One region of the Streptosporangium sp. NPDC000509 genome, then DNA from elsewhere that is predicted to be linked to it. Evidence: riboswitches for the same ligand, from Rfam matches in the RefSeq annotation. Region 1 holds a riboswitch; each other region holds the start of a gene.
The links. Region 1 has a riboswitch for cyclic di-AMP ahead of ACFY3D_RS28650 (hypothetical protein). Riboswitches for the same ligand answer to the same signal wherever they lie in the genome.
Positions count from the first base shown of each region.

Region 2: it holds a riboswitch for cyclic di-AMP, as region 1 does, so the genes downstream of both, ACFY3D_RS23770 (CHAP domain-containing protein) here and ACFY3D_RS28650 (hypothetical protein) in region 1, are expected to answer to the same signal.
Region 3: it holds a riboswitch for cyclic di-AMP, as region 1 does, so the genes downstream of both, ACFY3D_RS13465 (C40 family peptidase) here and ACFY3D_RS28650 (hypothetical protein) in region 1, are expected to answer to the same signal.
Region 4: it holds a riboswitch for cyclic di-AMP, as region 1 does, so the genes downstream of both, ACFY3D_RS27590 (hypothetical protein) here and ACFY3D_RS28650 (hypothetical protein) in region 1, are expected to answer to the same signal.

Region 1 is NZ_JBIAYX010000016.1:261,733-269,221, forward strand. Features, by position in the region: gene ACFY3D_RS28640 (AfsR/SARP family transcriptional regulator) at 796-1,509, shown strand; gene ACFY3D_RS28645 (nuclear transport factor 2 family protein) at 1,719-2,147, shown strand; gene ACFY3D_RS28650 (hypothetical protein) at 2,182-3,156, opposite strand; cyclic di-AMP (ydaO/yuaA leader) riboswitch at 3,160-3,296, opposite strand; gene galT (galactose-1-phosphate uridylyltransferase) at 3,369-4,448, opposite strand; gene ACFY3D_RS28660 (DeoR/GlpR family DNA-binding transcription regulator) at 4,445-5,245, opposite strand; gene ACFY3D_RS28665 (metal-dependent phosphohydrolase) at 5,330-5,926, opposite strand; gene ACFY3D_RS28670 (hypothetical protein) at 6,125-6,256, shown strand; gene ACFY3D_RS28675 (TIGR03086 family metal-binding protein) at 6,275-6,847, opposite strand; gene ACFY3D_RS28680 (choice-of-anchor I family protein) at 7,055-7,489, shown strand, end outside.
Region 2 is NZ_JBIAYX010000013.1:34,806-42,294, reverse strand. Features, by position in the region: gene ACFY3D_RS23785 (polysialyltransferase family glycosyltransferase) at 1-656, shown strand, start outside; gene ACFY3D_RS23780 (DUF6716 putative glycosyltransferase) at 780-1,988, opposite strand; gene ACFY3D_RS23775 (hypothetical protein) at 2,080-3,120, opposite strand; cyclic di-AMP (ydaO/yuaA leader) riboswitch at 3,849-3,987, shown strand; gene ACFY3D_RS23770 (CHAP domain-containing protein) at 4,006-4,701, shown strand; gene ACFY3D_RS23765 (extracellular solute-binding protein) at 5,131-6,480, shown strand; gene ACFY3D_RS23760 (sugar ABC transporter permease) at 6,564-7,489, shown strand, end outside.
Region 3 is NZ_JBIAYX010000006.1:193,041-200,529, reverse strand. Features, by position in the region: gene cimA (citramalate synthase) at 1-1,258, opposite strand, end outside; gene ACFY3D_RS13485 (O-methyltransferase) at 1,547-2,200, shown strand; gene ACFY3D_RS13480 (Uma2 family endonuclease) at 2,303-2,893, shown strand; gene ACFY3D_RS13475 (branched-chain amino acid aminotransferase) at 3,157-4,251, opposite strand; gene ACFY3D_RS13470 (3-isopropylmalate dehydrogenase) at 4,425-5,471, opposite strand; cyclic di-AMP (ydaO/yuaA leader) riboswitch at 5,627-5,844, shown strand; gene ACFY3D_RS13465 (C40 family peptidase) at 5,832-6,440, shown strand; gene serA (phosphoglycerate dehydrogenase) at 7,047-7,489, opposite strand, start outside.
Region 4 is NZ_JBIAYX010000016.1:34,098-41,586, forward strand. Features, by position in the region: gene ACFY3D_RS27570 (DUF427 domain-containing protein) at 1-133, opposite strand, end outside; gene ACFY3D_RS27575 (putative quinol monooxygenase) at 222-506, opposite strand; gene ACFY3D_RS27580 (hypothetical protein) at 761-1,078, shown strand; gene ACFY3D_RS27585 (DUF4253 domain-containing protein) at 1,427-2,173, shown strand; cyclic di-AMP (ydaO/yuaA leader) riboswitch at 2,544-2,693, shown strand; gene ACFY3D_RS27590 (hypothetical protein) at 2,940-3,755, shown strand; gene ACFY3D_RS27595 (hypothetical protein) at 3,939-4,310, opposite strand; gene ACFY3D_RS27600 (roadblock/LC7 domain-containing protein) at 4,323-4,703, opposite strand; gene ACFY3D_RS27605 (hypothetical protein) at 4,762-5,664, opposite strand; gene ACFY3D_RS27610 (roadblock/LC7 domain-containing protein) at 5,669-6,049, opposite strand; gene ACFY3D_RS27615 (DUF4032 domain-containing protein) at 6,202-7,413, opposite strand; gene ACFY3D_RS27620 (class II aldolase/adducin family protein) at 7,477-7,489, opposite strand, start outside.

The sequences.
Region 1 (7,489 bases):
AAGAGGTATGGGGGCTACCGGATGGCTGTGCGTTTTCATGTTCTCAGGCACGTTGAAATCACCGTGGACAGGCACATGGTCGGCTTGGGGCGCCGCCGGTGCGAGCGGTTCACGTTCATGTCGCCGCGCGTCCAGGAAGGGCACGCCACAGGGCGGCCGCGCGCGATCAATCGGGAGGATCGCCGCGCGAAGGGCGGTCACATCCCGCTCGTACGGACCTTGACCGGGAGCACAGGGCGGGATCCGGCCCTCGGCTGAAGCGGCCGCGCTCGCCGTAGTGGTGTGACCTGAGCCGCGCCGGAGCGCGCCCGCGATGGTCTCCCCAGGACCGTACGCGCTGTCAGGGGGCTCGCAGCGGGTCCCGTCCCGTCGCCCATGGGGCGAAGGCGGTTCACGACCCTCTTTCGGGTCCCCTTTCCGGGCCTTCCCATCGGGTGCGAGACCGGTGAGATCCGCGATTCACGTTTCCGGCCGAGCCACCGGCCACCCGTTCCGAGCGCGGCGGCACAGTTCCGCCCTGATCGAGGTGGCGCTTCGTCGAGACGTCGTACGCGCCTGTCATCGACCGACACCTCACGTTCCCGATCCGTGCGCGACCGTCGTTCCGTGACGGCATGCACGGCGGAGAAGACGACATTCCCATGAAGAGGCTGACGTCCCTTTCCCACCCGCGAAGGAAAACACATGTCGCCTAACACCCTCCCGGAGGGCGAGGTACAGTTCCACGTTCTCGGGGATCTGGCGGTTACCGTGAACGGCGTCGAAGTGCCGATGCCGGCCCAGAAACCGCGAAAGTTGTTGAGCATACTGCTCAGCAGAGCGGGGCAGTCGGTGCCCGTCGGGATCCTGTCGGATATTTTGTGGACCGAACAACCCAAGAATCCGCGGAAGGCGATGCAGGTCTACGTGTTCCGCCTCCGGCATGTTCTCGGCCACGACCGGATCCAGCAGCGGGGTGAGGGCTATGCGCTGGTCACGCATCCCGACGAACTCGATGTCCACAGGTTCGAGGCGCTCGCCAAACAGGCGCTGAACGCCATGCTCTCCTCCGACATAAAGGATCTGGCGCGCTGTTCGGCGGAGGCGCTCGACATGTGGCGCGGCAGGCCGTACGCGGACCTGGCGGAGAGCGCCGTCGCGGACCACGAGGTCAGCCGGCTGGAGGAACTGCGAACCTCACTGCTGGAGCTTCGCATCGGCGCGGACATCGGCCTCGGGAACCACTTCGAGACCATACCCGAGCTGCGCGGCCTGATCATGCGTTTCCCGTTCCACGAACGGTTCCGCACCCTGCTGATGCTCGCCCTCTACCGGACCGGTCGCCAAGGGGAGGCGCTGGAGGTGTTCCAGGAGACCATCGTGCTGCTCGACCGGGAGCTGGGAATCCTGCCGGGTCAGGAAATGAGCACGATGCACACGCGAATTCTGCAGTCCGACCCGTTCCTGATGTCCGTCGACGCCGTACTGGAATGTCTGGGAGAGGTCGGCCTGAAGGCCGCGCATCGGTGAACCAGGGGCCGGTGCCGTTGACGAGGGGTGCGGAGGGCTGGACGCGCCGCGATCCGGCGCGGTGCGCCGACCTGGCCGTCGCGCCCCGGTTCCGCAGACCTTCGGTGTGCCTTCGGGCGACGGGACACCTACCCCGGCGATAGTTGTGCCTCGTCCCTCGCCCCGTATCGTCCCCACCAGTGATCCCGACGGTGTGAGGAAGGATCGGCATGAGCGACGACGCGGTGCGACGCGTTTTCCGGACGGTCGACTCGTTCGACCCCGACGAGTTCGTGCGGTTGCTGGCCGAGGACGCCACGTTGGTGTTCGGCAACGCCGAGCCGATGGCGGGACGCGAGGCCATCGCCGCCGGGTTGCGGGACTTCTTCTCCACCATCGGCGGCCTGCGGCACAGGATCGTGCGGAACTGGCAGGTGGACGCCGACATCATCGCCGAGACCGAGGTGACCTACCGGCGGCTCGACGGCACGGACGTCGGCGTCGTGGCCGTATCGATCTGGCGCACCCGCGACGACGGCCTGATCTCTGACTACCGCATATTCGTCGACCTCGCCCCCCTCCAGGCGGGCGGGGGCGCCGTCGAGCCCGCGTCCACGGGCGCGGCGCCCACCTTCGCCCACGGGGGCGCCCAGGGGTGAGCCGCCGCTCACGCGACCGGACGCCCCCCGGAGATCAGTACATCGAGATGTGCGGATGGTCGAAGTGGTTGGCCGTGATGCCGCCTCGGTTCGACATGAACCTCCAGCCGGAGCCGTGGTTGATGCGCTGGCGCCAGATCACGTACTTCACGCCGAGTTTGGCCTTGTTCTTGATGGCCCAGGCGGCGATCTCGTCGCCGAGCGCGAGGTTGGCGGCCGTGGGCATCGCGCCACCGGCGCTCATCATGAAGTCGCAGGCACGGCCCAGAGGATGCTCGCCGCCGTCGTTGACGGCCCGGTAGCAGCCGACCGAGTACGGCAGGTTGAAGCGCCTCATGACGGCGTCGCGCATGATCCGGGTGCGGTCGGTGATGTTGTCGGCGCCGGTGGGCAGCTGCGGCGCCCAGCTGCCGTCGGCGCGACGGCCGGAACCGGTGGGGGCGAGCCGGTCGAGCTTGTTCTTCATGTCGCGGATCAGCTTCTCGGCCTTCTCGCGCTGCGCCTGCACCTCCTTGGCCTCGTCGCCGATCTCATCGGTGAGCGTGGCGGCCGTCTCGGCCGCCCGCTTCCTGCGTTCGATGCTGTTGACGAAGCCCTCCAGGTGGGCGGCCTGCTGGGCGGTGAGCTGCTCCATCACCGCGGCGGCGCCCATGTCGCCGGAGAACATCAGCGCGGGCAGCCCTCCGCCGCTGCTCTGGTAGCGCAACTGGACGATGGAGTCGACCTCCCGCTTGGCCTCGACGTAGGTCTTCTCGGCCTTTTCCAGGTTCTGCTTGGCGACGATCTCGGCCTTCTGCGCCATCTTGAGCGACTCGCGGGTGGCCGCGTAGGTCTCGATCAGCTTGTCGACCTGCTTGCCGAGCTTGGCCAGCTCGGCGCGGAGCTTGGCCTCGGTGGGCTTGGGGTCCGCGCTTCCGGCGGTGGGGGCGCCGATGGTGAACACGACGATCGAGCTCAGGCAGAGGGCCAGAGACGCACGCCGACGGAACGTGGGGGACGGGGCCGCCACGCACTCTCCTCTCCTTACGCCTACCGGGTTAGCTGACGGGTTCGGGCTGGAGGAAGCCCTTCCACCGAAGTGGTTTCACCCCAGGTGCGGTGGTTCCCCGGCTCCCGGGCAAGGTGCCCGGGATTAGGCAAATCAGCGTTTACAGCCGATGTGGGAAGGATAGTAGTGGTAAACAGCAGGTCATGCGACCTCAAGACGAGACCAAGCGGTAATCAGTTCGTGACAACAGAGCGCAGCAGTTGTGCTGTCGCCTCGGGCGACACGTCGTTCACGAAGGCGCCCATCGCCGACTCCGACCCGGCGAGGTATTTCAGCTTGTCCGGCGCGCGGCGGATGCTGAACAGCTCCATGTGCGCGTACGACAGATCGCGGCCGGTGGAGACCGGTGCCTGGTGCCAGGCCGCGACGTACGGCATGGGCACGCCGAAGATCCCGTCGAGGCGGCGGAGCACGTCGGTGTAGAGGGGGCCGAACGCCGCGCGTTCCCCGGCGTCCAGCGCGACCAGGTCGGGGACCCTGCGGTGCGGGTAGAGGTGGACCTCCACGGGCCAGCGCGCCGCGGCGGGGACGAAGGCCGTCCAGTGCTCGTTCGAGCCCACCACCCGGATCTCGGCCGCACGCTCCGCGGCCAGGACGTCGGCGAACAGGTTGCCGCCCGTCCGCCCCCTGTGGCGCTCGGCCGCCCCGAGGGTGAGCCTGGTGCGCGGGGTCACGTAGGGGTACGCGTAGATCTGGCCGTGCGGGTGGGCCAGGGTGATGCCGATCTCCGCCCCCCGGTTCTCGAAGCAGAAGACCTGCTCCACGCCGGGTGTCGCCGACAGCTCCGCCGTACGGTCGAGCCAGGCCTCCATGACCAGTTCGACCCGCTCGGGGGAGAGTCGCGAGAACGCGGAGTCGTGCTCGGAGGTGAAGCAGACCACCTCGCACCTGCCGACCCCCGGACGGACCTCGCTCAGCCCTCCGATCGGCCGGTGGTCGCCCGGCTGGGCGGAGAACGAGGGGAACCGGTTCTCGAAGACCACCACCTCGTAGTCGGAGGAGGGGACCTCGGTGAGATTGCCCGGAGTCGAGGGACAGAGCGGGCACTCGTTGGCGGGGGGCAGGAAGGTGCGGCCCTGGCGGTGCCCGGCCACCGCGATCCACTCCTCGGTGAGCGGGTCGTAGCGCAGCTCGGAGGCGGCGGGACGGGGCGGCAGGTCGCGCCGGTCGGGTGCCGTGCGGTCGGCGTCGTCGCGCCGGTCGAAGTAGAAAAGCTCCCGGCCGTCGGCCAGGTGGGTGATCGTACGCTTCATCGGCCGGCGATCTCGCTCTCGCGCTGGGGTTCGGTGATGATCATCTCGCCCACCGAGGCGGCGAGCTCCTCGCGGGCCTTCTCGGTCATGCCGGAGTCGGTGACCACGATGTGGGCCTCGGCCAGCTCGGCGATCGTGCTGATGCCGACCGTGCCCCACTTGGTGTGGTCGGCGAGCACCACCAGGCGGTGCGCGGAGGCGACCAGTTCGCGGTTGGTCTCGGCCTCGAGCAGGTTGGGGGTGGTGAATCCGGCGCGGATGCTCATACCGTGCACGCCGAGGAAGAGGGTGTCGACGTGCAGGCCGCGGATCGCCGAGACCGCGACCGGACCGACCAGCGCGTCGGAGGGGGTGCGGACCCCGCCGGTCAGCACGACCGTCTGGTCGGCCCTGGGGGAGCGGTGGAAGACGTCGGCGATTCGGATCGAGTTGGTGATCACGGTCAGCTCGGGCACGTCGACGAGGTGGTGGGCGAGCGTCCAGGTCGTGGTGCCCGCGGAGAGCGCGACGGCCGTGGCCGGCCGGACGAGCCGGGCGGCGTGCCGGGCGATCGCCTCCTTCTCCGCCTGCTGGCGCACCGACTTGGCGGCGAAACCCGGCTCTTCGGTCGAGCCGGGCCCGGCGGCGGTGGCGCCACCGTGGACCTTCTCCACCAGGCCGCGTTCGGAGAGCACCTCGAGGTCGCGCCGGATCGTCATGTCGGACACGCCGAGCTCCCGGACGAGATCGGCGACCCTGACCCCGCCGCTGCCGCGCACCCTTTCCAGGATCGCCTGCTGTCGCTGCTGGGCGAGCATCGCCTCACTCCCCTTAATCCATCAGATTCCACCAAAATACCACGACCAGGTGGGGGAGGTTGTTGGATTGTGGTGGCCGGCCGTTCACAGTCGATCAAGCTCCGCCGCGATGTTCGCCCTCGCCGCCCCCTCCAGATCGGCGACATGGAAGATCACCGGAAGATCGAGCAGCGAGCGCAGCACCGCGGCCCTTCCCGCCCTGAACACGTCGTCGGGGACGAAGCCGTACTCCTCGCGCACGGCCGCCGCGTAGGCGGCGTAGACGTCGGGGGAGGAGCCCAGGATCGCCAGGTCCGCGTCGGACAGCACGGCCCCGTCCGCGTCGCCGGACGCGGGTGCGTGCGTGACGGTCATCCTGACCAGCCGGGCGACCGTCGCCACATCCTCCGCGGGCACCCCCAGCTCCGGCAGCGCGCGCTCGGCCAGCCTCGCGCTCCGCTCCTCGTTGTCCGCGCGCCGCGGGTCGTAGACGGCGTCGTGGAACCAGGCAGCCATCCGTACCAGGTCCGGGTGCCCCGCGTGGTCGGCGAGGGCGTCGACATGGGTGAGCACCGCCTCCAGATGGGCGGTCGTGTGATACCTGCGGTGCGGCTCGTCGTACCGGGTGATCAGTTCGCGGCCGAGGGGGTCGGCCCCCGCGCCGACGAGGGATCGCCAGCGGGCCATCAGCTTCTCGCTCATGTGACGGAGCCTAGAGTCCGGTGACGGAGCCGGGAGTCCGGCCTGACAGGTGAGGAGCCCGGTCACGCGTCCATCCAACGGGTGGGGAACGTCAAGACGGGGGAAACGCCGGGGAAATACGGTCCGCTGGAGCCGGACGGATCGCCGTCCAGACCTTGCGCGACGGACGTTCCAGGAGGAATGTGAAGATCTGGGCGAGTGAGATCGAGTCCCGTACGGATCCGGAGGAACCTCGGCGAAGGGGTGGTCGGCATGGGCAGACGAGCACGCAAGGCCAGGGCGCGCAAGAAGCGCAGGGCCAACCACGGCCGGCGGCCGGCGGCGGGCTGACGGCACGCGCTCCGATGGTCAGGCGCGGCGGCCCCAGGAGGCGAGCAGCAGGGTCTGCGGGTCGGTGTCCGAGGGAGGCTGCGGGTGCTCCCCGGTGGCCGCGGCCTGCCGATAGCCGGGCTCGGCGTCGCTGAACCAGGTGGCGCAGGCCTGGACCAACTCGGGATCGAGACGCTCGTCGGCACCGATGGCGCGGGCCAGGTCCCACGTGTGGATGAGCGCGTCGGCGAACAGTTCGGTGATGTACTCCCGGCCGGACACGTCGCCGAACGGCAGGTGGACGAGGCGGCCGAGGGCGTGAACGCCTGTCGCCGCCTGGATGGCGGGTACGGCCGAGGTGTCGAAGGCCTTGATGGGATCGTCGCCCAGCAGGTCTCCGTCGAAGGCGTCGCCGACGTCCGCGGAGGTCCCCCCGGCCAGCAGCACGGGAGCCCACAGGTTCTCGCCGACCACGTGGTTGACGAGAGCACGCACGTCCCAGTCGACGCACGGGGTCGGGTTCTCCCACTGCTCGGGGCCGATCCGGTGGACAAGAGCGCCGAAGTCGTCCAGTGCGCGGTGGTAAGCCTCGGGTACGTCGATGGTCATCATGCCCCTCCCGATGCCCTCCCGGGTCTCCTCCCGGCTCTCATCTTGACCGTAACCCCTGAACAGCCAGTAGTCATCGCGTCAACGGACATGACCGTCATGCCCGAGGTGCCCAAGGAATTCCGTAGGGTGCACACCTGACCGGGGACTTCATTCCACGGTCAGATCGACGTCAGCAGTAAGTCATGATATTTTGCGAAACTTCATCTCATGCGCACCATGACTTTCACCAGGGCGACCGCCGCGGCGGTCACCGGTCTGCTCCTCCTGCCCCTCTCCGCGGTTCCGGCCACCGCCGAATCCGGCCACCGGGGCATCACGCTGACCTTCCTCGGCCGTCACACCGCCGGAACCGCCGGGGCCTCGGAGATCACCGCGTACGACGCCTCCACCCGCAGGGTCTTCGTGGTGAACGCGCAGGCCGGTACCGTCGACGTGCTCGACATCCGCGACCCGCGCAAGCCGCGCAAGGTCGCCACCCTGGCCACCCCCGGAGCCAACAGCGTCGCGGTGCGCCGCGGCCTGGTCGCCGTGGCCCAGCAGGCCGCGGTCAAGACCGACCCGGGCACCGTCGCCTTCTTCGACGCCGCGAGCGGGAAGAAGCTCAGGCAGGTGACCGTGGGCGCGCTGCCCGACATGCTGACC
Region 2 (7,489 bases), on a different contig from region 1:
TGTCCGCCCTCGGCATCCTCACCCCCGAGGAGGAGGCGCGACTGCACGCCGACATGCTGCGCGGCCTCGTCGCCCGGGGATTTCGCGGCGTGCTGTTCAAGCCCCACCCGGTCGCCGGGCGCAGGCACGCCCAGCGGCTGCGCGAGACGGCCGCCGAGCTGGGCGTCGAGCTCGACGTGGTGGCGGAGACCGTACCCGCCGAGTCGTGCTTCGCCGGGCTGAGGCCCGAGCTCGTGGTCGGCTGCTTCTCCACCGCCCTGATCACCGCGAGCCGGTACTTCGGGCTCCCGGTGGCGACGTCGGGCGTCGAATCGGTCCTGGAGCGGCTCACCCCGTACGAGAACAGCAACCGGATCCCGGCCACCATCGCCGACGCCCTGCTGCCGCGCCTGTCGGCGGACGGCTCGCTGGAGGAACCGCCGCCGGTGGATCTTCCCACCCTGGTGAGCGCGGTCGGCTACTGCATGCGGGCCGAGGTGTATCCGGGGCTTCGCGAGAGCGCCACCGCCTACCTGGAGGCGCACGGCACCGCCCGCTACTTCAAGCGCCAGCGTCTCGGCGCCCTGGATCTGATCACCGCTCCCCCGGCCGCCGCCCCCAGGGAGCGGAGCCCGCTGGGCAGGCTCCGCGACCGCCTGTCGAAGGCGCTCCCCTAGGGAGAAGGTCGGGTAACCACGCAGAGGCGTTGATCGACATAGGACGCGGCCAGGCCGATCCGTTGCGAACCGCGGTTTCACCCGGTGGCCGGACATCGCCCGGCCCCTACCCCGACCGGTGCTCTAGAGTCGGCCGAACCCCTTGAGGTAGCGGCGCATCCGGCGCTTGGCGCGGTAGCCGACGCGCAGCATATTCGGCGGCACCTCCACGCGCATGCGGGCGCGGCGGCGGGCGGTGGTGTACTCGGGACCTTCGAGCAGGGACATCGCCGGGGCGAGGCGGCCCGAGCGAGCCTTTCCCACCAGGGAGACCATCCGCGACACCCAGTCGCTCTCGCCACCGGGGTGGAAGTAGTTGACCTTGCACCAGGCGTCGTCCGGGTGCAGGAAGCGCCCGGCGGAGAGGTCGTCGAGGGTGCCGAGCAGGCCGCTGTCCTCGAAGACCAGATTGATCATCTCGGCGCCGACCCCGAAGTCCGACAGCACCAGGAGCGGTACCTTCTGGGCGATCGCCTCCAGCGCGGCGGTCGAGCTGACGGTGACGAAGCCCACCGCGTGGGCCAGGTGCTCGTGCATGGGCCCCACCGCGAAGCGCACGGCCTCGGCGCGCACCCGGCCCTCCTCGGCGAGCGACTGCCACAGGCGCTGGTAGTGGTAGCGCTCGTTGTGGGTCTGACGCTCGGTGTCCAGGGCCCGAAGCTTGACGACGACGTCCAGGTCGGGCCGCTTTGCGGCCAGCTCGGCCAGGGCGAGCAGGACGCGTTCGCGCTCCTCCCTGCGTTTGGGCACCTTGGCCTGGGTGGCGAACACCACCCGGTCGCGCGGCCCGGTGGCGGCGATCTCCGCGTCACCGCGCAGGAACGGCAACCTGGCCAGCCCGATCTGGCCGCCCCCGCCCAGTCTGGCGCCGATCTCGGAGAACTCCTCGACCTCCCGGCCGCTGTGCAGCACGAACAGGTCGCATCCGCTGCGGAACAGCCACGCCTTCTCGGTGGCGGGGACGGAGATGCCCGGCAGCCCCGAGACGAACACCGGCCGGGGCCGCAGCCCGGTCAGCACGTCTGCGGTCAGCACGTCCACCACCGGTCCCGTACAGGCGACGAGCACCACGTCGGGTCTGAATCGTTCGGCGGCCCGGCGCAGCGCGCGGGCCGACAGCACCGGCGGGTCTGCCGCCGAGCCCGCCACGGCGGCGTGGATCTGCGCCGGCGAAGGGGTGATGGGGGTGCGGACGACCGCCAGTTCCGACTCACAGCCTGCGGGCAGGTCCCGCAGCAGACAGGCCGCCCACTTCAGGTAGGAGTCGGAGTCGGCCACGGCCAGGACCTTCAAAGAAAACCTCCGGCGGGGAATTCCCCGGTTTCGTGTGCGGGCACGGTGTGCGTGGCGCGAGCGGCGAGCCCGCCCGGCCTCGGCCGTCGGGTCATGACCCGGTGACTCCCGTGTCGTGATGGGCGAACCTCGACAGGTGGGAGCGCAGTGACGGCGCCGCCTCGGCCGTCCACCACTCGTCGGGAACGTCCACCGTCTCCACGGCGACCCCCCGGGCCGAGAGCAGGACCCGCAGGGAGGTGACCGCGGTGGACGGCAGGCTCAGCACCCGCTGCTCGGCGGCCAGGCCGCGCAGGGTCATCTCGGCGGGGATCCCGCCGTCGTAGACGGTGATTCCCGGCTGCTCCCCGACCCGGGCCAGGTCGCCGGGGTCCTCGCGGCGGTGCGGGAAGTAGGCCACCGGCTCGGCCGATCCGAGCCCGGCCAGCCAGCCGAAGTAGCGTTCGCGGTGGATCAGGCCGTTGCGGACCAGCGAGGTGCCGAGGACGACGGTGCGCTCGGCGGGGCGGGGCCTTCGCAGCGGCTGGGATCGCAACCAGGCGAAGTCGTGGGTGACCAGCTCGACTCCCCTGGCACGTACGGCCTTCGCCAGGTCGGAGGGCACCGGCAGCGCGGTGAAGATCGACAACCGCCCCGCGCGGGCGGCGGCGCGCAGCCTGAGCCCGGCCGCCGTGGCGAGGACGGTCCTGAGCCTTCCCGTCTTCCCCCTCGCCCTCAGCAGGGGCGTTCCCGTCCTGCCGGTGAGCAGTTCCAGGAGCCTGATGGTGGCGAGCCCGTCGTCGACGATCACGATCCGGCCGGGGGACGCGGTGAGCCAGCGGAACTGGACCTTGCCGGAGAAGGCGTCGCCCACCGCCCAGGTCTCCCCCCGGCGCGGCCGGGGCATGTCCGGGCGCGCCGGGGTGAGCTCAAGCCCTCTCGGCAGGGTGAGGCGGCCGAGTTCGCGGCCTGTCACGGCCAGCGGGCGGAGTTTCGCCCGGGGGACGAGATGGCTGCGAGCGCCGAGCAGCCCGGCATGGTGGGCCTCCACCGCGCAGAGCATCTGCAGCGGGGATTCCACCCAGGCGATGGCCGAATCCTGCTCCCGCGCGTGGTCTCGACCGTCCTCCACGCCGGGCGATGACCCGTTCACGACTGGCACAACCTAACCCGGTGGCCTTAAGGAGCAGGGAACTGCGGGTGAACAACCGACCACGCGAGATTGCAGATGATCTCTCTGGTCTTTACCTCTCCGCCGCCACCGTCCGAGATCGGATACGACCGGATGTCCGTCGGGCGGGCCGGCGTCGGCGGGGCCACGACGATTCATCGTCGCGGGCCGGGCGGGGAGGCGCCGGCCGTGGACCCCGATCATCTGGAGGCCGCGAGAACCTCCTCGGACATGGTCGTGAGCCGCCGGGTCCCGTGCGCGCTCTCCGGCACTTCCATGGGAGAACTCCTACCATCCGCATACTTTTTACCATCGAATACTTGTTCTAAAAAATGGTGATTATACGATCTTCGACGGAGGGTCTCCCCTCGCGCGATAGCACACCCTGGCCGACGCCTCGCGGACGGGTCGGGAAAACCCGGATCGCCGTGAAAGTGGGGGATCCCGGACGTCCCTCCACCCCCGGAGGGAGGTGCGCCCGGCGCCGGAGGGACGTGATCGACTCCTCTCTCCCTCGCCAGGCGGCACCCCGCCGTACCCCCTCATTTGGGACGTATTACCAAGTCAGAGCAATGTGTCCCACTTGTAATCGTCTGCCGGGTTGTCGTACGTTCGTCCTGTTCATGGCAATTGTCTAGGTCTATACAGATCTGTGCATTGCCGTCACATTGCCCGACCGCGCTCCACCCGGCGGAACCTTCCGCCGTCGGTGAGCACGGCCGCCGAATCCGCGAAGTCTGCGGAACCGGGGAACCACGTTCCTGGGGTGAATCAACGCACTCATGCGTCGTAGGGCACTTCCCAGCCCGAACCCGTCAGCTAACCCGGTAGGCGGTATGGAAGCGAAGCAAGGAGTCGAACCCCCGCATGACCAAGCATCGCCTCACCTCCACCCCCCGCGCCGTCTGCGCCGTCCTGGGCGCCTGCGCCGTCCTCGCGACGGGCACCACCGGCGCGGCTCTGGCCGACAGCCACGGCGTCGTGAACGCACCGCCCGCCGACACCCGCGCGCAGGACGCCGGGGCCGCGAAGACCTCCCTGCAGGTCATCGCCGAGAGCCTTCCCAAGGTCTCCGCCGCACAGATCCTGGACATCGCCTCCAAGCAGATCGGTGTCCGCGAGAACGCCCAGGGCGGTGGAACCAAGTTCCAGTCCTGGTACGTTTCGAGCCCTCGCGCCAAGGAGACCATGGCCCGCGACGGCGGCAAGAGCGTGTACGAGTACGCCAACGCCCCCTGGTGCGCGATGTTCGTCTCCTGGGTCGGCGAGACGGCCGGCATCCGCCCCACGATGGGCTGGGACGCCTACACCGTCACCCACGCCAAGTGGTTCAAGAACAACGGACACTGGGGCACCGTCCCCACTCCCGGCGCCGTCGTCTACTTCGACTGGGCCGGCGGCAAGAGCATCGAGGGCATCGACCACGTCGGCTTCGTGAAGAAGGACAACGGGAACGGCACGATCACCACGATCGAGGGCAACACCGGCAACGGCGTCGTCGAGGAGCGCGTCAGGCCCGTCTCCCAGGTCGTCGGTTACGGCTACCCGGTCTACTCGGACTGACCTCCGGCCACCCCGGCCCCCGCCGGTGAACGCGGACCGGTCATCACACTCCCAGGGGCACCGCTCGTTCGAGCGGTGCCCCTGACGATATTCCATATTCCACCCCGCCCGCCCCTCCCTCTCCCCTCCGCGAGCCCCGCACGGCCACGAAATGCCCCAACTGGTATGCCCGTGAGGTGGGAGCGCTCCCAATCACCCTTGTGGGAGGTATGTCAACCTTTCACACCAAAAGTCCCACCTAAAGCGGCTGGATGTAACGGTTGAGTTTCGGCATATTGACGTCCTGGTTGCCCATCGTCCACTCTTCGTGGGAGCGCTCCCAAAAGCACATTGAGGAACGATCTCGTCGCGACGACCGCGTTTGTCGGGGACCGGTTCGCGATGTCGCCTCCCAATGAAGTTCGGGCGACCACCTGAGAGGGGTCCGGAATGTTGAACAACAAGCGACACGGCAAGCTCGCCGCCGTCGCGGTCATGGCGGCCACCGCCCTGGCCATCACGTCATGCAGCTCCAGCGAGCCGGCGGCACCCGCCGCGGAGGGCGGTTCCTCCGCCCCGGCCGAGCCGGTAACCATCACCGTGCACACCTTCGGTGGCGGTGAGAACTTCGGCTACGACAAGGCCGTGGAGACGTGGAACGCGGCGAACCCGAACATCCAGGTCAAGTACCAGAACCTGACCGACCGTTTCGAGGACGTCTACCTCCCGCAGCTGCTCCAGCGCCTGCAGGCGGGCAGCGGCGCGGCCGACATCATCGCCCTGGACGAGGGCGCGATGGGTCTCATGAAGGCCCGCCCGCAGTTCTTCACCGACCTCGCCGAGTACGGGCTGGACAGCCGTAAGGCCGACTTCCCCGCAGCGAAGTGGGACAACGGCATCAACGCCGACAACAAGCTCTTCGCCCTGGGCACCGACATCGGTGGCATGACCATGTGCTACCGCAAGGACCTGTTCGAGAAGGCGGGCCTGCCCACCGACCGCGAGGAGGTCGGCAAGCTCTGGCCGGACTGGAACGCCTTCAAGGCGATCGGTGAGAAGTTCAAGGCCGCCAACCCCGGCAAGACCGATCCCAAGTTCCTCGACGGCCCGAACACGCTCTACAACGTGATCCTGTCGCAGGAGGCGCCGAAGAACGGCAACGTCGCCTACTTCGACAAGAACAACCAGCTCATCATCGAGAGCAACCCGGCCATCAAGACCTCCTTCGACACGGTGAAGGACTTCAGCGAGGCCGGTCTGACCGCCAAGCTCGCCTCGTTCACCCCGCCGTGGAACGCCGCGATCAAGAAGGGCGCCTTCGCGACCATGGGCTGCCCTGCCTGGATGCTCGGCGTGGTCTCCGGTGCGGCCGGTGACGACAACAAGGGCAAGTGGGACGTCGCGGCCGTGCCCGGCGGCGCGGGCAACTGGGGTGGCTCCTACCTCGCGGTTCCCAAGCAGAGCAAGCACCCCAAGGAGGCCGCCGAGGTCCTGAACTACCTCACCGGCAAGGAGGGCCACGTCATGGCCTTCCAGGAGGCTGCGGCCTTCCCGAGCTCCATCCCCGCCCAGCAGGACCCGGCGGTCGCCGACCTGAAGAACCCGTTCTTCAACGACGCGCCGACCGGTCAGATCTTCGGTGCCTCGGTCAAGGACCTGCTGCCCGTCTTCCTCGGCGAGAAGCACGCCCAGGTCAAGACCGCGGTGGAGAAGGTCCTCGAGGGCATGGACCAGGGTTCGGTCCCCTACGACCAGGCCTGGACCAAGTTCCTTGAGGCCGGCGTCAAGGCAGCGGGCTGATCCCCGTACCGCCCCGCATCGGCCCGGCTGTGGCGATCCCGCAGCCGGGCCGGTCGCCTGCCCCCGCTGAAAGGCTCTGACCGATGACACTGCACGTCGACTCCCCGGCCGCGCCGCCACGGCCCGGCCCCCGCCGGTCCGGCGGGCGCCGCGGACCGAAGCAGGGCGGTGGGTGGTCTCGCTTCGACCTCCGGGCGACCCCCTACTTCCTCGTATCCCCGTACTTCCTGCTTTTCGCCGTCTTCGGCGTCTTCCCCCTCGGCTACACCCTCTGGGTCTCCCTGCACGACTGGGAGCTCGCCGGAGACAAGACTCTCGTCGGCCTCGACAACTACATCGAGCTGATCACCGACGAGGCCTTCTGGAACGCGGTGATCAACACCCTCGGCATGTTCGTCATGTCGACGATCCCGCAGCTCGTCCTGGCCCTCCTGCTGGCCAACGCGCTCAACAAGCGCATCCGGGGACGGCTCTTCTTCCGCCTCGGCGTACTGCTGCCGCTGATCACCTCCGTCGTCGCCGTCGCCGTCGTCTTCACCCAGCTCTACGGGCGCGACTACGGCATGATCAACTGGTTCCTGAGCTTCTTCGGGGTCGACGCGATCAACTGGCAGAACGAGAAGTGGTCCGCGTGGATCGCGATCTCCACGATGATCGACTGGCGCTGGACCGGCTACAACTCGATCATCCTGCTCGCCGCCATGCAGACCATCCCCAAGGACCTCTACGAGGCCGCCGCCATCGACGGCGCCACGCCCAGGCGGCAGTTCTGGCAGATCACCATCCCGATGCTCCGCCCGACGATCATCTTCGTCGTCTTCATCTCCACCATCGGCGGCCTGACGCTGTTCACCGAGCCGGTCATGTTCGACGGCAACCCGACGATGAGCGGTGGCGCCACCGGCCAGTACCAGACCGTGGCGATGTTCATCGTCAAGGAGGCATTCCGCGACTTCGACTTCGGCTACGCCGCCGCGGCCTCGTGGCTGCTGTTCGCACTGATCCTCAT
Region 3 (7,489 bases), on a different contig from region 1:
TCACGGTGGCCTCGCTCACGACCTCGCCGCCTCGCGCCCGCTCGACGATCACCCTCCAGGACTCGACCTGGAAGTGGCGCCTGCTCTCGCCCGCGACGGTGTCGCGCAACAGGAGCTCGAAGGAGGCGTCGGCGGCCTCGAAGGTGTAGCCCTTCGACTCCATCTCCTTGACCCGGTTCACCAGCTCCCGTGAGGTGTCGGAGGACAGCTCGTAACCCAGCTCGCGCCCCTTGAGCTCGACCGAGGCGCGCCCGGCCATGTCGGAGACGAGCATGCGCATGTCGTTGCCGACCTCGGCGGGGTCGATGTGCTGGTAGAGGTTGGGATCGACCTTGATCGCGCTGGCGTGCAGCCCGGCCTTGTGCGCGAAGGCGGAGACGCCCACGTAGGGAGCGTGGGAGTTGGGGGTGACGTTGGTGACCTCGGTGATCGCGTGGGCGATCCTGGTCATGTCGGCCAGCGCCTCCTTCGGCACGAGGTCGAATCCCCGCTTGAGCTGCAGGTTCGCCACCACGGTGAAGAGGTTGGCGTTGCCCGACCGCTCGCCGTAGCCGTTGGCGCAGCCCTGCACGTGGGTGGCGCCCGCCTTGACCGCGGCCAGCGAGTTGGCGACCGCGCAGCCGGTGTCGTCGTGGCAGTGGATGCCGATCCTCGCCGACGTCCCGACGGCCGCGTGCACCACCTCGGCCAGCTCGTCGGGGAGCATGCCCCCGTTGGTGTCGCACAGCGCGATGACCGAGGCTCCCGCCTCGGCGGCGGTGCGCAGGACCTCCAGCGCGTAGTCGGGGTTGGACTTGTAACCGTCGAAGAAGTGTTCCGCGTCGAGGAAGACTCTCTGGCCCTCCGCACGAAGGTGGGAGACCGTGTCGCGGATCATCGCGAGGTTCTCCTGAAGGGTCGTGCGGAGGGCCAGCTCCACGTGCCGGTCGTGACTCTTGGCGACAAGGGTTACGACCGGCGCGCCGGATTCGCGCAGCGCGGCCACCAATGGGTCGTCGGCTGCCTTCACACCTGCCCGGCGGGTCGCGCCGAACGCGGCGAGCTGCGCGTGCTTCAGGTCGAGCTCTGTTTGAGCACGCCTGAAGAATTCCGTGTCCTTGGGGTTGGCTCCCGGCCAGCCTCCCTCGATGAAGCCGACGCCCAGACCGTCCAGGTGACGCGCGATGGCCAGTTTGTCGGCCACCGTGAGGTTGAGCCCCTCCTGCTGGGCACCGTCACGGAGAGTCGTGTCGTACACGTGGAAACGATCGTCGGCCATGTCAATCTCCTTCGCGGTTCGATGATTCGCCGCGCGCTCGTTCGGCTTCTGGAAACAAAAATGACCCCTCACGGACGTGAGAGGTCTGCGCGCCGGCGGTGTCCCTTTTCAGCCGGCGCGCCTGCCGATAATGAGCAGACCGTAGAACATGATGCTTCGGAGTCTGCCACACGCCGACACCATCTGACACATTGATCTCAGGATCCGAGATCCGCGGCGCGCCCGAACGGCCCGGGACACGACCTGGAATCACCCCCGTCGCCGTCCGGCACGGGCGAGAATGGGCCCATGAAGGCGACTTACCTCGACCCCACCGTGGGGCAGTATCTGCTCGCGCACACCAGCCAGCCCGACGACGTCCTCGACGCCCTCGCCGTCGAGACCCGCGAGCTGACCGGCGACAACGCGTCCATGCAGATCTCCCCCGACCAGGGGCGTTTCCTTACCATGATCGCCCAGCTCTGCGGCGCCAGGAACGCGGTGGAGGTGGGCACCTTCACCGGTTACTCCTCCATCTGCCTCGCCAGAGGGCTCGCCCCCGGCGGCGGGCTCACCTGCTTCGACGTGAGCGAGGAGTGGACGGCGATCGCCCGGAGTCACTGGGAGAAGGCCCAGGTCGCCGACCGCATCGAGCTGAGGATCGGGCCCGCGGCCGAGCGGCTGCGCGAGCTTCCCGAACACCCGGCCGTCGACCTGGCGTTCATCGACGCCGACAAGGTCAACTATCCCGTCTACTACGAGATCCTCATGTCGCGCCTGGCCCCCGGCGGGGTGATCCTCGTCGACAACACCCTGTGGAGCGGGCACGTCGCCGACCCCACCAGGGACGACGAGACCGTGCGGCACATCCGCGAGTTCAACGACATGGTGAGCGCCGACGAGCGGGTCACCTCGATCATGCTTCCCATCGCCGACGGCCTCACCATGATTCGAAAGCACTGACGAAAACTTTTCCGAACCGTGGGCGGAGGAAAACTCTTCCGATTACCGTAAGCGATGTGACAAACACGTTGCGCCCACCCGTGTGGAGGGAAGGATGAGCTCATGGCCAAGACCCTGGAACGCCGCGAGGCGAAGCTCGTGTCCACCAACCATCAGGAGCTCGAAGCGCACTACCAGAGGACCTGCGACCAGTGGCCCGACCGTAAGGTCGAGATCATCAACGGCCGGATCGTGGTGAGGGAGTTGCCCACACTCAACCACGCCAAGAGCATCCTGCAGTTGTTGATCCAGCTCATCCCGTTCGCCACGGAACAGGGCTGGCACCCCGTATACGACGTCAAGCTCTTCCTGGGCGTCCAGAAAGATCGTTATCGGCCCGATCTCCTTGTCGTGCCGAAGTCTCCCCGCATGTGGGACGAGGAGAACGTCTATGCGGAGGAGACCCTGCTCGTCGTGGAGGTGGTCTCCCCCAGCAGTCGGAGCGACGACCACGTCACCAAACCGGAAAACTGCGCGATCGCCGGAGTTCCGCTCTATCTCGTGATCGACGCCACCCAGAATCTCGCCCGGCTCCTCAGCCATCCCGGGGAGAGGGGTTACCAGCGGCAACACCAGGTGACCCTTGGAGAGCCCCTTGAGCTCCCCGCTCCCTGGAACCTCACGATCGACACCGGCAAGCTGACCGAAGGGTAGGCCCACTCGGCGGGAGGCCCGGCCGGGGTGGGAGGCCGGAGCCCCCGCCGAGCGGGGATCCCCGGACGCCTCGACCGGGCCTGCCCTGCGGGGGATCGGCCCCGTACTCCGCACGCGACCTCGATCAACCTGAAGCGATCACCGTCGCACCGGATCGGACACGGCCGCTGACCGGCGACGACGCGGCGCGTGCGGAAAACGGGGGCAACGGATCGGGTGGACCAGCCGTGCGCTCCGTCGCCTTCGACGTCGGCGGAAGGTGCTCAGCAGATCTTGTGGACCCAGCTGTGCGGGTCGGGACGGGTCCCGTACTGGATCCCCACGAGCTCCTCGCGGATCTTCGAGGTGACGGGCCCCTGGGTGCCGTCGCCGATCGTCCAGGCGCGGTCGGCGCCCTTGACCGAGCCGACCGGGGTGACGACCGCGGCGGTGCCGCAGGCGAAGACCTCGGTGAGCTCGCCCGTCTCGCAGCCCTGCTGCCACTCCTCGACCGACAGGCGCCCCTCCTCGGCCTGGAGGCCGAGGTCGGAGGCGAGGGAGAGGATCGAGTCACGGGTGATGCCGGGCAGGAGGGTGCCGGTGAGCGCCGGGGTGAGCAGGCGGTCTCCGTAGACGAAGAACAGGTTCATCCCGCCCATCTCCTCGACGTAGCGGTGCTCGCCCGCATCCAGCCAGACCACCTGGTCACAGCCCTGCTCGACGGCCTGGCGCTGGGCGACGAAGGCCGCCGCGTAGTTGCCGCCGCACTTGGCGAAGCCGGTGCCGCCGGGGGCCGCGCGGGTGTACTCGGTGGAGAGCCAGACCGTCACGGCCTGCCCGCCTCCGAAGTAGGCCGCCGCCGGAGAGGCGATGACCATGTACTTGTAGCTCCTGGACGGGTAGTTGACACCGAGCGCCGGCTGCGTGGCGATCATGAAGGGGCGCAGATAGAGGCTGTGCCCCGGCGTGGTCGGGACCCACTCGCGGTCGGTCTGGACGAGCAGCTCCAGCGACTCGACGAACGTCTCCTCGGGCAGTTCGGGCATGGCCATCCGCAGCGCGGAGCTGTTGAAGCGGGCGGCGTTCGCCTCCGGCCGGAAGGTCACGATCGCGCCGTTCTCCTGGCGGTAGGCCTTGAGCCCTTCGAAAAGCTCCTGCGCGTAGTGGAAGACCGACGTCGCGGGGTCGAGGCTGAGCGGGCCGTACGGCATGAGCCTGGCGTCGTGCCAGCCCTCCCCCTCGGTGTAGTCGATCGAGATCATGTGGTCGGTGAAGACCTGACCGAACCCGGGGCTCGCCATTACCTGCTCGCGCTCTGCCGCGGTGCGAGCGTGGTCGGAGAGCTGCACGTCGAAGCTGAGCTTCTGAGCGGTGGTCATCGCACGGATCCTTCTCTTGAGGTCTGGCTTACCCTTGGGTCCATTCTGCGTCGGACCGGGTAACGGGAAACTACTCCATCCATGCCGAAAACCGGCAGTGCTGGAGAAACAAAAACGCGCCTGGCGGCTCAGGTGAGCCGCCAGGCGCGTCGGGGTCGAGGGAGGCGGCTTCCTCAGCCGGCTACTCGGGCGGTGATGTCGTCGCCGATCTCGCGGGTGGTCCGGCCGGCCCGGCCGGCCGTCCGCTCGACCAGGTCGTCGGCGACGGCCTGCTCGACCCTGGTGGCCTCGGCGGTCATGCCGAGGTGGTCGAGGAGCATGGCGACCGACAGGATCGTGGCGGTCGGGTCGGCCTTGCCCTGGCCCGCGATGTCGGGGGCGCTGCCGTGAACCGGCTCGAACATGCTCGGCGCGGTGCGGTCGGGGTTGACGTTGCCGCTCGCCGCCAGGCCGATGCCGCCGGCGATCGCCGCGCCGATGTCGGTGAGGATGTCACCGAAGAGGTTGTCGGTGACGATCACGTCGAAGCGCTCCGGCTGGCTGACGAAGAACATCGAGGCCGCGTCGACGTGGCAGTAGTCGGTCTGGACCTCGGGATATTCCAGGCCGACGCGGTCGAAGGTGCGGGCCCAGAGGTCGCCGGCGTAGGTGAGCACGTTGGTCTTGTGGACCAGCGTCAGCTTTTTGCGGGGGCGGCCGAGCGCCTTGTCGAAGGCGTAACGCACGACGCGCTCGACGCCGTAGGCGGTGTTCAGCGACTCCTGGGTGGCGATCTCGTGCGGCGTGCCCCTGCGCATGACGCCACCCGCTCCGGCGTACGGACCCTCGGTGCCCTCGCGGATGACGATCATGTCGATGTCCTCGGGGCGGGATCCGCCCAGCGGCGTCTCGACGCCGGGGAAGAGCTTGACCGGGCGCAGGTTCACGTAGTGGTCGAGCTGGAAGCGGAGCTTGAGCAGCAGGTCGCGCTCCAGGATGCCCGGGGGCACGCTGGGGTCGCCGACCGCGCCGAGCAGGATCGCGTCGTATCCGCGCAGTTCGTCGAGGACCGGGTCCGGCAGGGTCTCGCCGGTTTCGTGGTAGCGCTTGGCGCCGAGGTCGTAGGTGGTGGTCTCCACCTTAGTGCCGACCGCTTCGAGGACCTTCAGCCCTTCGGCGACGACCTCGACTCCGATTCCGTCCCCGGGGATGACCGCCAGGCGAATGTTACGCGAATCCATGCAGGCACCTTACCGGTCCGTCTCGGCGATTGAACACCGGTCTCATTCTGCGGACGTGTTCGCACGACAGACCCTCTGATCGTTTTGTCCTTTTTTGCTGTGTATTGACCGTTTCGAGAGGTTTCGTTATGGTCCTCCCATTCACATCACTGCCTAATCCGTACGGGCCATCCCCTTACCGGGCCCGCACGGAGCCGGGGAACCACTCTTTACGGGATCTACCGCACCCCGGGAACACCGCTCCTCCCCCGGAGCGCGTTCCCGGTCGTCATCAGGCGGATCCCTTGGGGCGAATCAGCGCGTTCTCGCGCCGTAGGGCGGCCTCCACGCCCGAGCCCGACAGCTCACCCGGCCGGCCTTATGGAAGGAATCATCCTGTCCGGCACAGTTCTCCCCCGTGTCCTGTCCATCTCCGCCTCCCTGATCCTCGCCGGCGCCGCGGTGTGCGCGACCTCGACCGCCGCCCTGGCCGCCTCCCCGCCCCCCGCCCCCGGGCCCGCGGCGCTCAAAACCCCCACACTGAAGGAAACGCTGAAGGCGATGGACGTCAGGCCCGCCTGGCAGAAGGCCGTGCAGTGGGCCATGTCCAAGCGCGGAACGCCCTACGTCTGGGGCGGCACCGGCAACGGCGGCTTCGACTGCTCCGGCCTGATGCTCCGCGCCTACGGCGCCGCCGGGATCAAACTCCCCCGCGTCACCTACGACCAGTACGCCGCCTTCTCCAAGAAGATCGCCTGGAAGGATCTCAGACCCGGTGACCTGGTCTTCTTCAGCGGTCTCGGCCACGTCGGCATGATCACAAAGCCCGGCTACATGGTTCACGCCCCGCAGAGCGGCGACGTCGTCAAGGAGGAGAAGCTCAGCTCCTGGCGCCGCGCCGCCTTCTCCGGCGCGGTCCGCCCCGACCCGCAGGGGGTCCAGCTCGCCAAGCGGGTCGAGCTCGCGACCGAAGTCGTGCCCGGCGGATGAGACACGCCGGCGGATCGCCGCCGGGAGGCCGTGGAGGCCCCGGTGGCGGCGAGAACGGGTTCAGCGGGTGGGGGCACCACCGTTGTCCCTGCGGTCCAGAGCGGTCTGGAGCGCGTCGGTGGCCTCGTCCTCTGTCTCTTCGGGACGGTTCCAGGGATACATGTCGTACATGGCGAATCTCGTCTCGGTCGCACGCGAGCAAGGAAGGTGGTCAAGTCTCCGGTCGGGACTCCGACCAGGCCTGATGTCGAGGGTCCGGATCACGGACCGGCGACGGGGGCTTGGAGCCGGCAAGCGCCACGACACCGCGGCGAGTCGCCGGCCTGCCCCTGTCAGGCCTCGCCGCGGCAGGTAGGAATTACGAGAACCTGGCGCATTTCATTCCAGGTTACCTGCTCACGAAAACACCGTCTCGCCCGGCGTACACACTTCTCACATGCTGAGACGAGATGTGGCCGCCGCCCCGGTCATCGGGGCGGCGGCCACATCGGTGGACCACGGTCGTGTTTCCCGTACGTCCCCCGATCGGTCCTGGGTGATCGCATGTCGTCCTGGATCGGGAAGGGCCACCGACCCGCGACGACGCGGCACGCGCGGGAAACGGGGCTAGTCGGCCAGGTCGGCCGAGCGGCCGCTGTCGGCGCCGATCTCCGCGCCGATCTGGTCGATCACCTCGGCCGGGATCGCGGTGTCGACGGTGAGGGCGATCAGCGCCTTACCGCCCTTGGCGTCCCGGGCCACCTGCATCGAGGCGATGTTGATCGAGTGGTCGCCGAGGATACGGCCGACCACGCCGACGATGCCGGGACGGTCGGTGTAGGTGAAGAACGACAGGTGGTCGGTGGGCTCGATCTCCATCTGGTAGCCGTTGACCTCGACGATCTTCGTGATCTGCCTCGGCCCGGACAGGGTGCCGGAGACCGAGACCGTGCGGCCGTCGGCGAGGACGCCGCGGACCGTCACGACGTTGCGCCAGTCGGGGCTCTCGGAGCTGGTGACCAGCTCGACCGACACCCCCCGGTCCTTGGCCAGCAGCGGGGCGTTGACGT
Region 4 (7,489 bases), 230 kb from region 1:
CCTCCCGCAGTGTCAACGCGCTCCGCGTGTCGGCGACCACCCGGCCTGCCACCGAGACGACGATCCGGGCCGGGTTCGGCGTGATCGTGATCGGGTGACTGGGGCTGGGCTCCAGGATGGGCTTGTCGGTCATGACGAGAACCCCTTTCTGTCATGTCCAGTCTGCCGGACCCCGGACCCTGAACCGCGTCGCCATCCCCCTCCCCGGTGTCGACCCCCGCTCAGGCGGGGCCGACGCCGGAGATCTGGTAGCGCGACACCTGGGCGTCGCGGATCATCGTCTCCTGGTCGTCGCTCGGCCCGGAACCCCGGAAGGCGTCGAGGGTCTCCTCCGACTCCCAGCGCTCGTAGACGTTGATCCGGCCGGTGTCGACGAGGTCGGCGCCGAGCGTGAAGTCGAGGCAGCCGGACGCGGCGCGGGCCTGCTCGATCACGCTCACGCATCCCTTGAGGTAGTCGTCGCGGGCATCGGGGTCGACACGGATCCAGCCGGAGACAATGATCATGCCGGTAGGGTATGGGCCGCCACCGACAGAACCCCGCCCTACGGGCACGCGTGCCCTCTTTTCGCGTTGTCCCGGCCGCCCGCGCCCCCTCCTCGTCGGCCGCGTATATAAAGGTGTCCGTCCTCCGCGCCGGTCGCGCATTTCAGACGTCGGTCTTTCCGTGCCGTTCGCGCATATCAGGTGTCCGCCGGGCACGTAGGATTCGACGGCTGGGCAGGCGACGACGAGGACGACGAGGACGACGAGGACATGCTGTGAGCTTTGATCTCGGAGTCTGGTTCGCGGCCGGACCGATCACCGCGCGGGAGGCCCTTCTCCGGTATCTCACCTGGGACGAGAGCGGAGCCGCGCCCGGTGAGCCGCGCCCGGAGGTGGCGGCCTTCTACGAGGAGTTGACGACGCTCTTCCCCGACCTGACCGTCGAGAACTACGGCGCCTCACCGTGGTCCGAGCCGCTCACCGTGGGGGAGGACTTCGTACTGATGAACGCGGTCTTCCCACGGGCGGGGGAGGTGTGCCGCGTGGTCCTGGAGATGACGCGGCGCCACCCCCTGGTGCTCTTCGAGCCCTAGCTCTCCGGCTTCGCGGGCCCGTCCATCACCCCCGAGACTCACGGCGCCCTCGCGGACGTGACGTGTGGCCCCGAACGGCCTCGTTAAGCGTTCGTCGGGCGTGGAGGGGTGGCACCCGCTCGGCTTCGTTCCCCTCTGTACCGATAATTTTTGCCTGGACCAGGGCAGAACTGTCCCTCGGGGTGGTTGACGGGCCAAAATTGATCCGTGGTCAGGATCGGATCGGTAGAGATGAGCGATTGCGAGCGTGAGAGACTCCCGCCAGTTCTGGGCCAGTTGTTCGCCGATGGGGGAGAAGGAGCCCACGAAGGCGAGGGGGACGGGGGAGGTAGGGGCAGGAGGCTCTCGGTGGAGTTGCCACCGGGGGACGTGGTGTGGCCCGACCCCGGTTACGCTCAGCTCGCGGTCCGTCGCCGTCCGGCGTTCTGGCTGAGTGAGGTGACGGTCTCCGGTGAGTACTGGGCCCGGTTGAGGGCTCAGCACGAGCAGTCGGGCCTGTGGCCGGTCCTGCTGGAGGACTCCGTCCAGCCCTGGTCGGCCGGCCAGATCGCCCCTGACACCGCCGCTCAGATCGACAACTACAACGCCGCCGCGTTCATGGCCGAGGTGTGGTCCGACTGGATCGAGAGGGCGACCCTGGACCAGCTCGAAATCCTCGACCCCTACGGTCCCGAGTGTCCGGGCCCTGCGCCCGGGGGGAGGCTCGCCGCCGATCCCGGTGTGGTCGCCGACTGGTACGCCGGGCTGGTGGCCGAGCGCAGGACCCCGCTCGGGCTCGTCGCGGTGGAGCGCGGGGCCGACGCCCTGGCCGTGATGGGCTGGCAGGGTGCCCTGAACCACAACGAGTGGATGGTCCCGCTCGCGGCCGTCGTACGGAGCTGGGAGGAGAGGTTCGGGGTGCGGGTGGTCGGGATGGGTTTCAACACTCTCGACCTCAGTGTCGCCGCGCCTCCGACGACCTCCGAGCACGCCCTGCACGTCGCGGCGGAACACTGGACGTTCTGCCCCGACAGCATCATCCAGGGGGCGGGGACCCTCATCGACTACGCCGAGCAGATCAAGGGCAGGAACGCCTGGTCGTTCTGGTGGGACTGACCGGACGGGGATGACCCGCGGGGTGGGGAGATCCCGTGCGGGTCTCGGTGAGGGTCCCGCGATGGGCTGTCGACCCCCGGTGAGGAGGCCCCGTGTGGGTCTCTGGGAAGGGCTTCGTCCCACGGGACGGGCTGCCGGCCGCCGATGGGGAGGACTCGTCTGGGGGTGGGGGTCTCGCGGTGGTTGCCGGGATGGGGGAGGCGTTCTCGCTGGTAGGGCGGATGCCGACCTGGCGGGGCGATCGATGGGGCTTCCTTGAAGCTTGTAGGTAGATCTTCTGGGTTTTTCATGGTGTTTGCTTTGCTTTGTCCGGTTTGGTGGGTAGTGTCCACTGTTATCGGTTGGCGACCTGCCCTTCACAAGAGGAGGCGGCCGGCCGACGTCGAATCCCGAGGGCCCGCAGGGCTCCGGAGCCGGGGAACCAATTTTCCGGGGTGAATCCGCCGCGAACGTGCGGCGGTAGGGCAACTCCACCGCCCGAACCCGTCAGCTAACCCGGTAGACGAGATGGAGAGGAGATCCCCTCATGGATCACCGCGTCACCACGTCGGTGGACCCTCTGTCCGCACCGACCACCTGAACTTTCACGCCGCCCCCCGTCCCCTCGACCCGCCGCGCCCGCTCGCGGCACCTTCAGGACCGTGCTCCGCGTAGTGATCGGTTGATCCGGCTACGCCACCTTTTCCGATGAGCGCGTCCCCGCCAGTGCACCCCTTCGGTGTTCGCACATGGCCGCCCCGTTCCCTCGTGAAAGAGCCCTTTCTTCATGCGCCCCTCCTTTGGTATGCACAAGAACGACCTGAACAAGCTCTGTCCGGGCGAGCGATCCCCGTACAGGAACACCTCCTTCGGGCGCGGCCTCGCCGCGGCCCTCACCGCCGCGAGCCTCTTCGTCTCCGCCGGGGTCGCCCTCGCGCTCCCCGCCTCCGCGGCCCCCGCCTCCACCCGCCTCGCGAACGACCCGGCGGCCGGCGCGCCCGCCGGTACCGAGGCCGTTCTGCTCCAGGGTGCGACCACGGCCTCCTACTTCTGGGACGACTCCTCGGGCCGGGCCGGTGACACCGGACTTCCCGCCAGCGGCAAGCCGATGCAGAAGGGCATGATCGCCAGCCCGAGCTGGCCCCTGTTCACCGAGGGATACATCCTCTACAAGGGCAAGAAGGCGAAGTTCTTCGTCGGCGACCGCGGCCCGGGTAACCCCTCCAACCGGGGCATCATGATCGACATCGACGCCAAGACCTTCGCCGACCTGACCGGCGGCACGTTCAACGCCGGCACGCTCGGCGTGGACGGCAACGGTGGCATGGGCCACATCGACATCCAGTACGTCGTCACCAAGTGGGGCGGCGGTACGGGGATCAAGAACCACCCGGTCGCGTTCTCCACCGGCGCGTGGAACCGCAGGGACACCAACCCGGCCCAGCCGCCGACGACCGTCTTCGCGATGGCGAGGAAGCTGGGCATCGGCCTGCAGACCCAGCTGGTGAGCGCCGAGGCGCGGCCCTGGCTCGGCAAGCCCAAGGTGATGGTCGAGCATGTCTCCGAGTACGTCCCCGACGGCGTGGCCGCGGAGAAGAACTGACCCCTACGGTGTGGCGGCCGGGAAGAACCGGCCCCCGTCACCGTCCCCGAGGGGGTGGCGGCCGGGAAGAGCCGACCTCGCCACCGTCCCCGACAGCCCGGCCACCGGGAAGAACCGCCCTCGGGGCGCGGAGGGTTCCGGTGCGGCCCGCGCCTGCCGGGGCGCGGGCCGCAAACCGGAGGATCAGACTTCGAGCTTCTCCTCGATGCCGCGCAGGCTGTGCCGGGCGAGCGCGAGGTTGGCCCGGTTCCGGTCGAGGGCCAGGTAGAGGAACAGCCCTTTACCGCTCCGGCCCGAGATCGGGCGGATCACGTGATACTGCGTGCCGAGCGTGATGAGGATGTCCTCGATGCCGTCCTTGAGGCCGAGCGACTCCATGGTCCGCATCTTCGCCCTGACGACCTCGGTGTTACCCGCGGCCGCGATCTGGAGGTCGAGATCCTTGGACCCGCCGAGCGCGCCCAGCGCCATCCCGCTGTTGTAGTCGACGACGACCGCGCCGATGGCGCCGTCGATCGCCATCATCTCCTTGAGAGAGATGTCCATGTTGCCCATCACTGTCTCCGATCACTGGGATATCGATGTGCGTGAGCTGACGGCGGCGAGTCGGTCCGCCGTTCTGCGGCCCTCCAGCCTGAGCAGCCCGAGATTGGTCCCCGGGCGTGCCAGGACTGTGAGAACGATCTTGGGTCCGGCGGCGTAGAACGCCGCGTAGCCGTTGGTTCCGGAGATGAGCGTCTCCTCGAAGGCGCCCTTGCCGGCGATGCCCGTCATCCGGCGGCTCAGGGCGAGCACCGCGGAGGAGAGCGCGCCCGTCTGCTCGATGTCGTTTCTCAGGTCGCTGGCTATCGTCAGGCCGTCGACACTGCACGCGATGCTCCCGTCCACGTCGGGTACGCGTTCTCGCAGCATCGCCATCTCACGGCGTATCTCCTCGCGCAGTTCCACCGGCATCCTCCTTCCGATCAACTTCAGCGTCCGTAGCCTTATCGGCATGTGACCGGGCTCAAGTCATTGCCTCCAATGCGTTCCTGAGCCGGATGAGCAGGTTGACGTCGGCCGGGTCCCCGTTCGCCCTGGGGATCCACTCCGACGTCTCCACGGAGCCCGTCCCGGCGGCCGGGATCTCCGTGGCGCCCTTCGTCCGCCTGGGCAGCGGGTCCGGCGCGGCGGGGGCCTCGGCCGGACCGGGCTCCAGGACGCGGAGCAGCCCGGAGGAGGCGAGCTGTCGTACGGCGAGCAGCACCGAGTACGCGGGACGGCCCAGTTTGCGCGCCAGCTCGGCCGGGGTCGCGACGGAGTCGGCGCCGACGAGCACCTCCCACTGGAGCGCGCTCAGCACCACCCGGTGGGCGCCGATACGCTCCACCGGGACGACCGGGAGCGTGTCCAGCTCCGCGGACGGCCAGATCTGTTCCAACTGCGCCTTCCTCCGCTCGCACTCCCGGAGCAGGCCGGTCGCGTCGAAGTACCACTGCGGTCCGAGCCAGTGCAGCTCCCCCCGCCGGAACCTGGGCCGGTGCCCGGTGGCCCGCAGCAGGAAGTACGCGGCGTCGAGCACCGTGCTGAGCACGCAGAACTCCAGTTCACCCCTGGTGAGCAGGCCCTGGGCGATCAGCCGCTCGCCCCCCGTCGGCTGGGGCTCCCGCGACTTCCGCGACTCCTGCGGCCCGGGAGGGAGCGCGGGGTCCGGTCGCCGGCGGGTGGTGGCCTGCCTGATCTGCCGTACGGCATGGGCGGATATGCCGCGGCAGGCACCCAGCAGGTCCTCCAGCCGAGGGGCGGACGCGCTCTCGGCGTAGGTCACCCGACCGTCGGTGAGGTAGATGACCCCCGCCTTGCCGAGTCGCAGGGATCCGGTGGCGTGGTCGCCGGCGAGCCCGCTGAGGATGTTCTCGACGCTGGGCACGGGCTCACGTCGATATCAGACGGCCGGAAAGGGCCTGGAGGCGGTGGCGGGCCAGTGCCAGGTTCGAGCGTTCCGGATCGAGCCTGACGTAAATGACGAGCGGGCCGTCGAACGGCGTTTCCAGCGGCTTCAGTAAATGGTGTTCGCCGTCCGTGGTCACGATCATGTCGTTGATCCGGACCGTGCCGCCGGGCACGGTGACGGCGAGCCCGTCGAGCGTCGCGCGCAGGGTCTCGCTCAGCCCTGCGGCCGACCTCTCCACGTCGGCATGGCGGCTCGCACCGCCGGCGGCCACCGCGGTCCCGCTGGTCTGATCGATGAGGATCGCGTCCAGGGCCCCGGGGATGGCCATTACCTCGGTGAGGCAGTCTTCGATTCCGAGCACGTGCTCCCCCTTGCCGACGACTTCGAACGTCGCCCGGTCAGCGTAGGGAAAAGCCTCGGAAACCACTCTCTCCGGCTAGGGCTTTGATGGGAGAAGGGGGAGGATTCACCACCCTGAGGGGAAGTTATGCACCCCGGATGGAAATCAACCCTTTAGTCCTCGGCGATGAGTGCCTTTTCGTCCGGCTTGAAAATGAGAATGTTCTTCACATAGGAATTCACCGCGGCGGGCAGGCCGACATCGGTCCCCGCCTCCTCCGACATGTACCAGCGGTGGTCGAGCACCTCGTGGAAGAACTGCGCGGGCTCCAGCTTGCCCCGCATCTCCTGGGGGACGGCCAGCACCGTGGGCTGGAAGACCTCGGCGAGCCAGCGGTGGGCCACGATCGCCTCGTCCTCGTGGCGAAGGCCGTGTGACACGCGGAAGGAGTCGAGGTCGTTGAGGAGGCGTCTGGCCTGGTTCTCCTCCACGTCCAGGCCGGTGAGCCGCAACAGCCTGCGCTGGTGGTGCCCGGCGTCCACGACCTTGGGTCGGACGATGAGCCGCCCGGTGCCCGCCTTGCGGCGGACCATCATCTCCGCGACGTCGAACCCCAGGGAGTTCAGCCGGCGGATCCGCTGGTCGATCATGTGCCAGTCGACCTCCTCGATGATCTCGTCGGAGGTGAGCTCGCCCCACAGACGGTGGTAGCGGCGGCAGACCGAGTCGGCGACCTGCTCGGGGTCGATGGAGGAGTGCAGCAGCCCGCCCGCCTCCAGGTCGAGCATCTCGCCGAAGATGTTGGTGTGCGCCACCTCGATGTCGTACAGCCGCTGCCCCTCGCTGATCATGGGGTGCAGCTCGCCCGTCTCGGCGTCGACCAGATAGGCGGCGAAGGAGCCCGCGTCCCGGCGGAACAGGACGTTCGACAGCGAGCAGTCGCCCCAGTAGAAGCCGCTGAGGTGCAGTCGTACGAGCAGCACGGCGAGGGCGTCGAGCAGCCGGTTGAGCGTCTCCGGGCGGACCGTCCCCGACATGACCGCGCGGTAGGGCAGCGAGAACTGCAGGTGCTGGGTGATGAGCGCGGAGTCGAGCGGCTCGCCGTCCGAGCCGGTCCGCCCGGTGACCACGGCGACCGGCTCGACGGACGGGGTGTCCATCCGGCTCAGGTCCCACAGCAGGCGATACTCGCGCTTGGCGTAGTACTCGCTGATCTCCTTGATCGCGTACACCTTGCCCGACAGGCGGGCGAAGCGCACCACGTGCCGGGAGATGCCCCGGGGCAGGGAGACCAGGCGGTGCTCGGGCCACTGCTCCAGCGGGACGTCCCAGGGCAGGCGGATGAGGTCCGGATCGCTCGGCGCGCCGGTGAGCTGCAGGGGCATGGGGTCAGTCCTCGCGATGGGTGGTCCGGCGGTGTGCAGGACGGGCAGGTGGTCGCGCCGCGCTCAGTCCTCGCGG